4 regions of the Mesobacillus thioparans genome follow, and region 4 is predicted to be linked to each of the others. Evidence: riboswitches for the same ligand, from Rfam matches in the RefSeq annotation. Region 4 holds a riboswitch; each other region holds the start of a gene.

Region 1 (3,209 bases), on a different contig from region 4:
GCGGGCCTAAGGATTTTTGTAACGCCTGTTCGCTCAAGGGCTCTTGCAATTCCCAGTGCCAGCAGACCGGAGAACACAATGGAACCAGCAGCTCTCATGGAAATCAATAACGCAAGGTTCCATGCGGCCAGGTCTTCGATATATCCTTTGTAAAAGTCCATCATCAATGAACCTGTGCATGCTGCTATACTGGCAAGGCTTACAACAATCACTCCGGATCGCTTATAACCAAAAGCCATCAAAACCAATTCCGCAAACAATCCCTGGATAAAGCCATAGATCAGTACCTCAAGCCCCCATTCAGAGCCCATCAGGAATTCCCCAGATGAAGCGGCCACCTCGGCAAGCAGGGCCACACCAGGCTTGCGGATTACGAGAAACGCGACAATGGCAGCGATGAACCACATTCCATAGATGAATTGATCAAGATGGAACCCCAGCGGTTTCAGCGCATAGTAGAGAGGCCCCCAAATTTTATAGACAAGGCCAAATGCAATGGAAATGACGACGGTAACTAAAATATCTGTTAATTTTAATCTGGACATTTTTCTTCTCCCTTGCTGATTTCCAGCTTACTGGACAGCCGTTTTATTATTGTTTATTGACCAGCCTTCAAGCGTGCTGGCCATTTCCCAGAACTTAAGCTCATAATGGCAGCTGTATAAAAAGTGCTGCTTCATCTTTTCTTTTTCTTTTTCAGATGCACTTTCGGAGATGGAATCAAGAAGACTGAGCTGCTCGTTTACCAGTTCACTAAACCAGTCACTTCCGTACGCGCCAATCCATTCCTGGTATATAGGTGTCCCTGGGGCCGCGTGCTTCATCCTCTCTCCAATTTCGTAATAAATCCAGTAACAGGGAAGGAGGGCGGCGATGATTTCCCCCAGGCTTCCTGATGCGGCCACCCTGTAAAGATGGGAGGTATAGGCATATGCAGTGGGTGCTGGCCTGAAGCTTTGGAGTTCTTCCTTGGTAACTCCGAGCTGGCCCATGAATCCTTCATGCAAGCTCAGCTCAGCCTGGTAAGTACCCTGTGCATGGGCAGCCATTTTTGCCGTAATGGATAATTCCTCGGCCCTTGAAGCGGCAATGGCCTGGATGCGGGCAAAATGAGATAGGTAATAGGAATCCTGCAAGACATAGTAACGAAAGTTTTCAATCGGCAAGGTTCCTTTTGCAATTCCTTGAACGAATGGATGGTGCAGGTTTGCTTCCCAAATTGCACTTGCTTCTTGACGGATCATCTGTGTAAAAGTAGACATAACAACCTCCTGGTAAGTGATTTTTCAGCATCCTGCCGGCTTAGGATGCTGATTTTTTCCAATAAAAAAGCCACTTTCTGCAGGCAGAAAGTGGCTGTATTGGCAGTAAAATAAAAGCATACCGCTCCAGATACTCCACTTCCCTACGCTGGTATGATCCAGATCAGGTTCAAAGGGTCTTAAAGTTTCACTTTAATCTCAGCCTTAACCAAAGGCTCCCCTAGCAGGTAAAAATTTCTATTGAATTTATTTTCTGTGAATTATCATAACATTCTTCACAAAATTGTCAATATTTCTTCAGGCCCCTTGTCCGTAAACCAGTCCTCAATATTCATAAAAAATGAGAATCTTATTGGTATAAAGCCCGTTTTAAGTAATTTCGTAAATCCAGGGAACCTGTTACCCCGTCAAGCATATTTTTGGACTATATGCTTCTTGTTTTATAGGATATGTTTATGCAGGAAATACTATTTCCGAATGGATTACGGAAATTAGCGGATTATGATATTCAAAGGAGTTGTACACCATGTCAGAAGAGAAAATTTATGACGTCATCATCATCGGTGCCGGACCGGCAGGAATGACGGCTGCAGTTTATACTTCACGCGCGAACTTGTCGACACTGATGCTTGAGCGCGGCGTGCCGGGCGGCCAGATGGCGAATACAGAAGAAGTTGAGAACTATCCAGGCTTTGACCACATTCTTGGGCCAGAGCTTTCAACTAAAATGTTTGACCATGCGAAAAAATTCGGAGCAGAATATGCATACGGTGATGTGAAAGAAGTCATCGATGGCAAGGAATATAAAACCATCAAGGCTGGCAACAAGGAATACAAAGCCCGCTCGATCATCATTTCGGCTGGTGCGGAGTACAAGAAGATTGGCATCCCTGGCGAGCAGGAGCTTGGCGGCCGCGGCGTTTCCTACTGTGCGGTTTGTGATGGCGCATTCTTTAAAAACAGAGAACTTGTTGTCGTCGGCGGCGGAGACTCCGCTGTTGAAGAGGGTGTTTACCTGACTCGCTTTGCTTCAAAAGTGACGATCGTTCACCGTCGTGACGAGCTTCGTGCGCAAAAAATCCTTCAGGACCGCGCCTTTGCCAATGACAAAATTGATTTCATCTGGAACCATACAGTCAAGCAAATCAATGACAAAGATGGCAAAGTAGGCAGCGTGACTCTTGTATCGACACAAGATGGCGCTGAACAGGAGTTCCCGGCTGATGGCATATTCATCTACATCGGAATGGTTCCATTGACAAAGCCGTTCGAAAGCCTCGGAATCACAAACAGCAGTGGCTATATCGAAACGAACGAACAGATGGAAACGAAAGTCCCTGGCATTTTCGCAGCTGGCGACATCCGTGAAAAAACACTGCGCCAAATCGTGACAGCAACAGGCGACGGAAGTATCGCTGCTCAAAACGCCCAGCATTATGTTGAAGAATTGATCGAGGAACTGAAAGCGAACGCTTAACATACAATTGACAGGCCCGCCGCAATGAATCGGCGGGCTTTTATTTTCCTTCTAAATGGTAAAAACATCACACTGCGGCATAAATTAACAAAAAGTAATTATTTATTAATTCTTCTGTAACAGTAGTGAAACAATCGTGGGGTATTATAGAAATAGAAATTGACCCCCTTTTAAAAATATAATCCTTTGACGGCACAGGTTATCCTGTGCTCTTTTTTTATACATAAAAATGAAACAGGCTGTTGCAAGCGAATATAACACCTTTTGATATTGGGAAATTTTTGCGGCGTATAATCATTACACCTCACGAAAACTAGTCCACTCCCTAAAAAGAACTTTTCTTGTCAAAAATATCATTTTCCTATTCATTGTGGGTAAAAACTAAAAATAGTATAATGGAAAGAATAAAAAGTCCGGCAAATGACGTAAGGCTGTTTCAGAGGAAAGTTTGCTAAAAGGATTATGTGTCC
Region 2 (3,209 bases), on a different contig from region 4:
GGAGGCACATTGACTGACCAACAGGCAATCGATGTAGCGTCGTACATCCTGTCGCACGAAAGACCTGAGTTCAAAGGACATGAAGGAGACTGGCCAAAGGGCGGCAGACCAGCAGATATCATGAATAAAGAAAAACGGGAGCAAGTCAAAAACGGTACAATTGATTGGGAAGAACTGGTTACAATAAAGAAATAAGGACAAAATCCAACCCAGCGCCTTTAAGAAGGTGCTGGGTTTATTCATAGCTGTCCATTATAAAAATTCAGAGAGCCGAGCAGGAACGAAATATACACGCTGATGAATACGATGCTGACGAGCAAACAGCAAAGCAGCCAGTCTATTTTTGTGATGGTGATGACATGATAAAAATCCCTGTTTTTTTCACCTGTAAAACCTTTTGACTCCATCGCCGTGGCAGTTCTCTCCGCTTTTCTGATTCCGCTTGCCAGCAAAGGTATGGTAAACTCCCTGACTTGCCTGAATTTATCCATGAATGTTCTTGATCTCCCGGCTCCTCGGACACGATGTGCATTTCTGATAATCTCAAACTCTTCTTTTATCAATGGCAGGATTTGATAACCAGCCATGATTGAATAAGCGATTTTAGGCGAAAGCCTGCATTGCTGCATCAAGCTGTGAAGAAAGCTGATTGGATTAGTTGTCAATACAAATAAAAGTGATAGCGATGCAAAACTCAATATCCTCAGTCCCAATGCAAAACTTCGCAATAATCCCTCAGAAGTGATAGAGATGAAATGCCATTGCAAGATTAGAGTGTCTCCAGGGGCAGTTCTTGGAAACAATAGGGATGACCAGACATAGACGATCCCCATAAAAACGAAAGGGGAGAATAGCAGAATCCATCTCTTAAAGCTGACTTTGCCAAATACAAAAGTGACGGTTATCGTTAAAAGAATACTGATCATTGGAGTGACGGGATCAAAAAACACGGATAGGATGACGATGCTGACCAGAATGCTAAAAGCCTTCAAGCTGGGATTCATGTTATTTAGCAAGATAACTACCTTCCGCTAACAACTCCAGTTCTTTGATGAACGGAAGCCTTAGGTTCGCCTGGGCCAAAAGATCTGTCCGTTCCCAGAGCAGATGGGGAGACTCGTAAAATATCATCTTTCCGCCGTCCATCACCAATACTTTATCAGCATGCTGCTCGATGATATCCATATCATGGGTGATCATGATGATACATCCGGTTCCGGGAAGAGACCTTTTAATGAGCTCGATCAGTTCTATCGCTGTATTGGCATCCTGGCCAAATGTCGGTTCGTCAAGGATCATCACTTCCTGTCCGTTGACCAGCATCGTTGCTACACTCAATCTCCGCTTTTGTCCCTGGCTTAATGAAAAGGGGTGGCTGTGTTCAAGGAAAACAAAAAACTGCATCCAGCGTGTTGGATGCAGTCGAATGCTATCGCTTTAAAAAAATGGAACGATGAGCTTCTCCCGCACTTCCTCACGCTGGTATTATCCAGATCGAGTAATAAGGGTCAGAACAAAGTTCCTCTCAGCAAAAAGCTCCCCTAGTGCAAAAAATCTATGCAGTTGTTGTTTCCAAAATCATCTTAAAGTAAATGTTCAGAATTGTAAATGGTTAATTTCGAATCATTTTGAATCATGAGGAAAAGCTTTTCTAAGGCGGTATCCATCCAAAGTCCCCATTTCGCTGTTCAGAAGCAATTCCATCTCCTCCAGTGCGCTTTTAGTGACAACAGGGTCGTTCATCCCCCAATTAACTGTATAAACGAAATAATAATCCTTGATTTTGCGAAACACAACAACAGAGTTCGGGAAGATATCAAAATATGCTTTGATATTATATCTTTTTGTATACGACCATCTTGTCAGTTTCATAGTCTATCTCCATTTTTTTATCCTAGTCCTATTTGTAGTGAATGTTAAATGTATTTATTTATAAGATACCCCTGGCAGATGGGGCAGAAACGGATTCTTGGAACTACATGGTGTCTAAAACAGGAGGTATATGCTAAAATAGAGGGCGTTGCATTATAAGTAGCGACATATATCTACATAATATCAGATTGCTAGCAGATGGATAGATAGGTATTTTTTGAGTCATAAGAATTTGGAGGGAAGCCAGCTCTATGAATGAAGCCCAGAGGATTCAATTGAACGTCAGGGTCTCCAGGGAAACCTCGGACAAACTTGATGAAATTGTAGAATACTATCAAGAAAATACAAAAATCGGCAGAATCTACAAAGGTGATGTTTTGACAGATATCATCGAAAAATCATATGAAATCATGCTCAAACAAAAGAGGCTGAATAGATAAAAAAAGTATGACAAATTGTCAATAAGTAAATGTGGCAAAATAATGAACAAAACAGTTGCGCTAATCAATAATTAGTCGTATTATTTAAATAATCTGAATAATAAACGATAAGGTGGTTATTGGTTATGATGCGTATGGCAATTGCAGGTGTAGCCGGCTTTGTCCTTGTGTTCATTGAATCATATATTGTCATGGTCCTTAAACAGTATGAAGCGATTGACTTTGGAGGGATTGCCCCATTTGTCAGTGTCTGGACAATGAATTTCTTCCTTGTTTTCTCAATCTTGACTCATATTAAATTTTGGTATGAAGACCGTGAAGCTCAGCGGGAAGAAGAAGCTGCAGAAAGAGACAGATTCATCAATTAAAAAGGGTGTATTACACTCCCATCGAAATGCAACCTTCAGTGAGAAAACAGCGATTTATAAAGACGGAGAAAGGCAGACTTGCCTTTCTCTTTTTTTATTATTTTTCTCCTTCTTCAAAACGGTCACGTTCTGCATCTTCAGCGGCAATCCTTAATTCCTGGAAAAAAAGCTGGTCATTGCAAACCATGCTGTGCTCAAGTTCATTTCCGGATTCCATTTTATTCAGGTTATCACGTTCTTTTTCCATTTGTCAGTTCCTCCTTAGTTCATTCTTCTCCATGTTTACTTTCCCTTATCAGCAAAAATCATGCAGATATAGCTTCATTTTCAAAGTATTTTCCCGGTAATGATATTTATGCGGAAATTTTCATTTTCTATTACAGGATGAGGAAGACTACCACAAAAGGAGCAAAGGAGTGAGGACCAATGGAAGCAGTTTATTATTTTGATGATCACCAGCAATACCTTAAAATTAAGTTCTTGTCTGCCTCTAAAGAATCATCATGGCTGGCTTGCGTTTTCGATGATA
Region 3 (3,209 bases), on a different contig from region 4:
TTTTCCCAATGCACCACGGCTTTATATTCGGATGGGACCTGAGGCTGATTTCGGGTTATGTCGCCCATGCAAAAAAGCCAGATTCCTATTGGTTCGGGAATCTGGCTTCTTGGTGTAATTTCTTACGCTTTCGCTTCAAGTAGTTTCGCGATTTCTAAGATTGTCTCAACAGATTTCACCATATTATCCACAGAGATATATTCGAACCTGCCGTGGAAGTTCTCGCCGCCGGTAAAAATATTCGGAGTCGGCAGTCCCATATAGCTCAGCTGCGAACCATCAGTACCGCCGCGGATTGGTTTGACGATTGGCTTGATGCCGAGGTTTTCCATCGCTTCATAGACGATGTCGACGATTTCCTTTACCGGTTCGATTTTATCCTTCATATTGTAGTACTGATCATTCATTTCAAGTTGAACGCGGGTTTCTCCGTAAGTAAGCTTCAGCTCATTGGTGATTTTCTGCATCAAGTCCTTGCGTGCCTGGAACCTTTCACGGTCAAAGTCACGGATGATATAGCTCAGCGTCGTCTCCTCGACATCCCCATTAATCGAGCTAAGGTGGAAGAAGCCTTCATATCCTTCTGTGTGCTCAGGTGCTTCTCCGGCAGGAAGCTTGCTATTGAATTCCATCGCGATTTTGGCGGAGTTCACCATTTTGCCTTTTGCTGTTCCGGGGTGGACATTCTTTCCTTTAAAAGTCACTTTTGCACTTGCTGCGTTGAAGCTTTCATATTCCAGCTCGCCAAGCGGTCCGCCATCCACTGTATAAGCGAATTTTGCATTGAATGCCTCAACATCGAATTTATGTGGTCCTCTGCCGATTTCCTCATCAGGAGTGAAAGCGACACGGATTTTTCCATGATTGATTTCAGGGTGGTTGATCAAATAAGCCATCGCTGTCATGATCTCAGCGATTCCGGCCTTGTTGTCGGCACCGAGAAGAGTCGTACCATCTGTTGTAATCAATGTGTGGCCTTTGTACTGAGGCAGTTCAGGAAAATCAGCTGGCGACAGGATGATATTCTGCTCCTTATTCAGGATGATCTGGCTGCCATCGAAGTTTTCGACAACCTGCGGATTGACATTTTTGCCGGTAAAATCAGTGGCTGTATCAACGTGGGCAAGGAAGCCGATTGTTGGTACGTCCTTATCGGTATTGGCGGGAAGTGTCGCCATCACATAACCATTCTCGTCGATTGTGACTTCCTCCATGCCGATTGTCTTCAACTCCTCGACAAGCATATTGGCAAGGGTGAACTGGCCTTCTGTCGATGGAGTAGTTTCACTGTTTTCATTAGACTGCGTGTCTACTTTCACATAAGATGTGAACCTCTCGATTATCTCGTTTTTCATTGCTTTCATCTCCCATTACTATGTATATTTTCATATTAGCACAGATTGTCCCGAACACCATTTTAAAAAGAATGAAAATTCCATTTTTTGTATCGGGATTATTGTATAATAAAGTAAAGGAGGCTGGACAGTATGGGATATGTTTTCACGTTCATTGTACTGTTTGTCGTGTTTTATTTGATTTTCAAGGTGATCCGTTCCGGTAAATTGCCGAGCAACAACTACACACCATATGACGACTTAACCGAAGGGAAAAAGAAAGATGATTGATCTTGGCGTCGTCATTGTTTTGATGCTGTCACTCTGGTCGATTACGATCACCTTGCAGAAAATGACTGCCAGAATAATTGATAAGCAGGACCAGCAGCTCGAACTGTTAAAAGGAATCCGGGAAGAATTGAAAAATCGCAGAATATGAACTTTACTCTTTACATATATAAGAGTTAAGGCTAGGATAAAGACAACTGAATATTCGATGAACTACTAGGGGTGCCCTGCTGCGGGCTGAGAGGAAGACGCTAAGTCTTTTAACCCTTCGGACCTGATCTGGGTAATACCAGCGTAGGAAAGTAGTGTGAGAGAAAGTTTTCTTACTATGCTTTTAAGCCAGGTCCATTATTTGGATCTGGCTTTTTTATATTTTAAGGAGGTTTAAACAAATGGAATTAAAAGATCAAATTGTTTTAGTAACCGGAGGAAGCCGTGGACTTGGTGCAGAAACGGTCAAAGCTTTTGCGAGGGAAGGTGCAAAAGTTGTCATCAACTATTTTAAGAATGAAGAAAAGGCAAAGGTTCTGACAGAAACCATTGGCGAAAATGCCCTTGCACTCAGAGCGGATGTACGAGATCCAGCACAGGTCCAAAGCATATTCAGGTTGGCAAAAGAACATTTCGGGGCACCGATTACGACCATCGTGAATAATGCTCTTGTCAATTTCAAGTTTGACCCTATCGCGAATAAGGATGCATTCGCAGTTGGGTGGGAAGATTATCACCAGCAGCTTGAAGGAGCGGTTCGCGGTGCATTGAATACCATCCAGTCGGGACTGCCGGATATGAAAGAAGTGAAATTTGGGAGAATCGTCAACATTGGCACGAACCTGTTCCAGAACCCGGTTGTCGCCTATCATGACTATACAACAAGCAAGGCAGCTTTGCTGGGATTCACAAGGAATATGGCTAATGATCTTGGCAAGTACGGCGTAACTGTCAATATGGTTTCTGGCGGATTGCTCAAAATGACGGATGCTAGCTCTGCTACTTCGGAGGAAGTATTCCAGCTCATCGAATCGTCAACACCGCTTCGTAAAGTGACAGACCCGGCAGAAGTTGCAGACTCGATCTTGTTCTTTGCCTCTCCATGGGCACGCGCGGTTAACGGACAAAATCTGGTCGTAGATGGCGGTCTGGTGATGGACTAAATAAAAGGAATTCTGGTCGTAGACGGCGGCATGAGGATGAAGGAGGAATTGGAATGGATAAAAGAGAGATTGCTGGTTTGCTAGAAAAGGTCCGCAGGGAGAATCCGCTCGTCCATAACATTACCAATGTTGTGGTAACCAATTTTACTGCCAATGCTTTGCTGGCGTTGGGAGCATCTCCGGTTATGGCCTATGCACATGAAGAAGTTGCCGAAATGGCAGGCATGGCGGGTAGCCTTGTACTGAATATTGGAACGTTGCAGCCTGAAGTCGTACAGTCGATGTTGATTGCCGGCAAAGCGGCAAATGAGCAGGGAGTACCAGTCATTCTTGATCCGGTCGGTGCAGGGGCGACTGCTTATCGGACGGAAACGGCAAGAAGGCTGATGGAAGAACTGGAGATTGCGGTCATCAGGGGAAATGCTGCGGAAAT
Region 4 (3,209 bases):
CATCCAATGGCAAATAGCCAGTCAGGTAGTTTTTAACATAAGGATTTCCTTCAAACAGCTGAAGGGCTAGCCAGCGAACAGGATGCCGAGTCCTTCCATTCAACTTCTTCCCAAGCTGAAGGATGCCCTCTTCTATCGCTTTTCCATAATACACAAGGTTAGGCTTGCCAGAACCCTTGACTTCTCCTGTCACAAGCTTAGCAAGTTCGTTACAGCCCTTGCCTGATCTTGCCACGACAGGAGCAACATGTACTCCCAATGATTCTGACAACCTATCAATATCAATTTGGATGCCCCTGTTTTTTGCCACGTCCAGCATATTCAATCCGACTGTAATTGGTGCGCCGTATTCCAGCAGCTGCAATGTCAGGTGCAAGTTCCGCCTTAATTGAGACGCATCCAGGATATTCAACAGTTTCTCGAATGATTCCTCCAGGAAGAAATTCGTTACCACCCCTTCATCCTTAGACAATGGATTGAGGGTATACACTCCAGGTAAATCAATCAGCTGGTCTTTTCCGTTCTTGAAAAGGCCAACTTTCTTTTCGACCGTTACTCCGCTCCAGTTGCCAACATATTCATATGAACCTGTTAAGTTATTGAATAATGAAGTTTTACCGGTATTCGGATTGCCGATAAGCGCAATGTTCATCATACTCGCTCCACTTCGATCCGTAAGGCTTCCTTGCGGCGGATACCGATGCATTGGCCGCATGATTCCACCATGACCGGGCCCCCAAAAGGAAGAATGCATTTTATGCACACTTCTGATCCTTCAGCAATCCCGAAATCAAGCAATCTTCTTCTGACAAATTTGTCAGTTCCAGCAATATTCATGATCCGGCCTTTTTCACCAGTCTTTAAATTTCCCAGCATAGCCATCACCTTTTTTTTTAGTTTCTTAGATTCATTTTACCAGAATATCATTGATATTGGTTTACTAATTGAGAATGATTATCTTTATTTAAACAGTTTATCATCTCTTTCACTGTGACATAAATCACAAAAAGCCGTTTTCGCAGAGGTAAATTCAGCAAACTCCATAGAATTGACAATTTTTCTCGATTAAAGATCCAACCTCATTATATACCATATATGGTATAATTGAGGTATTAAAAAGAGAGCTGAACATTGCCAGCTCTCCTGGGTATCACATTTTATTGCTTGCAAGAGTTGATTTGACCATCCTCGACGGAGCATAGCCGATGACAAGAACGATGATAATTGCACTTAAAATCATGCTTGGAATCATATAGGTTCCGTTATAGATGAGTGAATATAGCCAAGCCGGCTGTCCTTCTGGAGCCCATACTCCGAAAAAGACCCATCCGGAAAAGAAATGAGCGATAAAGCGAAGCAGGCTTCCAATGAATGTACCCGCTATGATCAAGCCAATCCATTTCTTCTTATTTCCATTCTTGATGCTCTCTTGGATCTGTTTTGCAAAAATACCGGCAACTCCTAATACAGTGAAGGCCACCAAATAATCGATGATCCCCTGGACAGGATGGAATATTTGCGAGAAGCCGAGGATGAATTGCAATAGTCCCAGCAGCAAACCGGTGATTGCCCCACCTTTGATTCCCCAGCGGAATGCCATCAGGAATACCGGCACCATCGCGATGGATACCGAACCTCCTTGCGGCCAGATTCTCGAAAATAAAAATCCCGAGAATAAATCCAGCAAATAAGCCAGTGCGGAAAATACGGCAATTTCCACTAAAAAGAGAGTTTGTTTTTGTTTCATGTTTTGTTCCTCCTTCTTTTCAGAATGAGGTCCGTTTCTAACACGCCTTTTCTGCTTCAGAAACAAAAAAAGCAATCAGGGGATCGATATAGGATTCCCATGATTGCTTTCCTATCGCATCCACATTCCTTCGCTAGCATTAACTAACAGGTTCAAAGGGTAAGAACTCGGCCGCTCACTCTCAGCTGCACTTTGGCAGCTCCCCTTGTGGTTATTATTTAGTTTCTACACTATGAATATACTACTTCTTCGCAGTAATCACAAGTCAAACATTCTGACCCCCTTTCCATGTCGAAGAAGAATAGACAAATTTCACCTGAAATATCGGTCTTTTGTCACGTTTTTGACTATTCGACGCTTTTCTGCGGATGTTCTTATTTTTCGACAAAGGGATTTCTCTCTTCACCTCGAATCTTTAATACCGAAAAGAAAAACTGGGGGACTTAATAAAATGCTGCCAATTACGGATAACCGTTTGCTTAGCTTCCTGACTAGTGAAAGGGAACAACTCATTGCCGACTGGACTGTTGAAATCATCGTCTCGGAAGATGATCCATATAAAGAAAAAATAACCAAGAATGCTGAGAAAATGTATGGAATCATTCTCTCTGTCTTCTCCAAGACAAATGAAGATTTGGAAGAGCATCTCCAAAAACTCGCTTTCATGGTAGGAGAGGAACGCGTACGGGCTGACATCAATATTGGCGATTTTGTCTACAATGTCAATTCAGGGCGCTCCGTACTCTACAAGCATCTGCACAAATTGAATATGGAGTGGGATGAGATGCAGGAGTCCATCAACCGGATCAATTACTGTTTCGACACCTTCCTGTATTACGCTGTATCCTATTACAATGAACAGAAAAACAAGATCATCGAAGAAAAAAACCAATTCATCGATTCGACACATAAGGACCGGCTGACATTGCTCGGCCAGATGACATCAAGTTTTATCCATGAATTTCGCAATCCCCTGACTTCCATCCAGGGATTTATCCAGTTATTGAGATCCGAGCATGAAGATATGAAGTATCTTGATATCATATCCAGCGAGCTTGACCAACTCAATTTCCGGATTTCACAATTTCTGCTTCTTTCTAAAAAAGAACTCATTGGAAAGGAAAAATCTCTTTTCTCATTGAACCGAATGATTGATGAGGTCCTAAATTTCCTGTATCCCAGCATCCTCGATACCAATGTACGGATTGTCAAGGAAGTAGTCGATGATATGGACTTATATGGATATGCAGATGAAATCAGACAAGTACTGATCAATATCATTTTTAATGCGATTGATGTACTTAGCCAGTACCGCGATGACCCTAAAATTGAAATAAAGGGATTTTTCGTAAATGATACCCATATAAAAATCGAAATTTCCAATAATGGACCGGTCATTCCCGACCAGCTGCTGAAAACGATTTTCGAGCCTTTCGTGACGACGAAAACACTCGGAACTGGC

Evidence for each region. Region 4 has a riboswitch for thiamine pyrophosphate ahead of thiT (energy-coupled thiamine transporter ThiT). Riboswitches for the same ligand answer to the same signal wherever they lie in the genome.
Region 1: linked by a shared signal. The riboswitch ahead of tenA (thiaminase II) and the one ahead of thiT (energy-coupled thiamine transporter ThiT) in region 4 are both predicted to bind thiamine pyrophosphate.
Region 2: linked by a shared signal. The riboswitch ahead of ACNAZ4_RS17075 (ATP-binding cassette domain-containing protein) and the one ahead of thiT (energy-coupled thiamine transporter ThiT) in region 4 are both predicted to bind thiamine pyrophosphate.
Region 3: linked by a shared signal. The riboswitch ahead of ACNAZ4_RS23300 (3-oxoacyl-ACP reductase) and the one ahead of thiT (energy-coupled thiamine transporter ThiT) in region 4 are both predicted to bind thiamine pyrophosphate.

What each region holds. Positions count from the first base shown of each region.
Region 1 is NZ_CBCSFH010000006.1:223,472-226,680, reverse strand. It holds gene ACNAZ4_RS12465 (ECF transporter S component) at 1-545, opposite strand, end outside; gene tenA (thiaminase II) at 573-1,262, opposite strand; TPP riboswitch at 1,386-1,494, opposite strand; gene trxB (thioredoxin-disulfide reductase) at 1,789-2,739, shown strand.
Region 2 is NZ_CBCSFH010000011.1:57,379-60,587, reverse strand. It holds gene ACNAZ4_RS17085 (c-type cytochrome) at 1-195, shown strand, start outside; gene ACNAZ4_RS17080 (energy-coupling factor transporter transmembrane component T family protein) at 240-1,016, opposite strand; gene ACNAZ4_RS17075 (ATP-binding cassette domain-containing protein) at 1,006-1,404, opposite strand; TPP riboswitch at 1,455-1,553, opposite strand; gene ACNAZ4_RS17070 (hypothetical protein) at 1,624-1,872, opposite strand; gene ACNAZ4_RS17065 (hypothetical protein) at 2,124-2,312, shown strand; gene ACNAZ4_RS17060 (hypothetical protein) at 2,438-2,680, shown strand; gene ACNAZ4_RS17055 (hypothetical protein) at 2,778-2,927, opposite strand; gene ACNAZ4_RS17050 (hypothetical protein) at 3,107-3,209, shown strand, end outside.
Region 3 is NZ_CBCSFH010000025.1:4,985-8,193, reverse strand. It holds gene pepT (peptidase T) at 123-1,355, opposite strand; gene ACNAZ4_RS23310 (hypothetical protein) at 1,488-1,625, shown strand; gene ACNAZ4_RS23305 (hypothetical protein) at 1,618-1,773, shown strand; TPP riboswitch at 1,831-1,940, shown strand; gene ACNAZ4_RS23300 (3-oxoacyl-ACP reductase) at 2,015-2,776, shown strand; gene thiM (hydroxyethylthiazole kinase) at 2,830-3,209, shown strand, end outside.
Region 4 is NZ_CBCSFH010000001.1:799,022-802,230, forward strand. It holds gene feoB (ferrous iron transport protein B) at 1-652, opposite strand, end outside; gene ACNAZ4_RS04040 (FeoA family protein) at 652-876, opposite strand; gene thiT (energy-coupled thiamine transporter ThiT) at 1,151-1,747, opposite strand; TPP riboswitch at 1,856-1,963, opposite strand; gene ACNAZ4_RS04050 (histidine kinase N-terminal domain-containing protein) at 2,199-3,209, shown strand, end outside.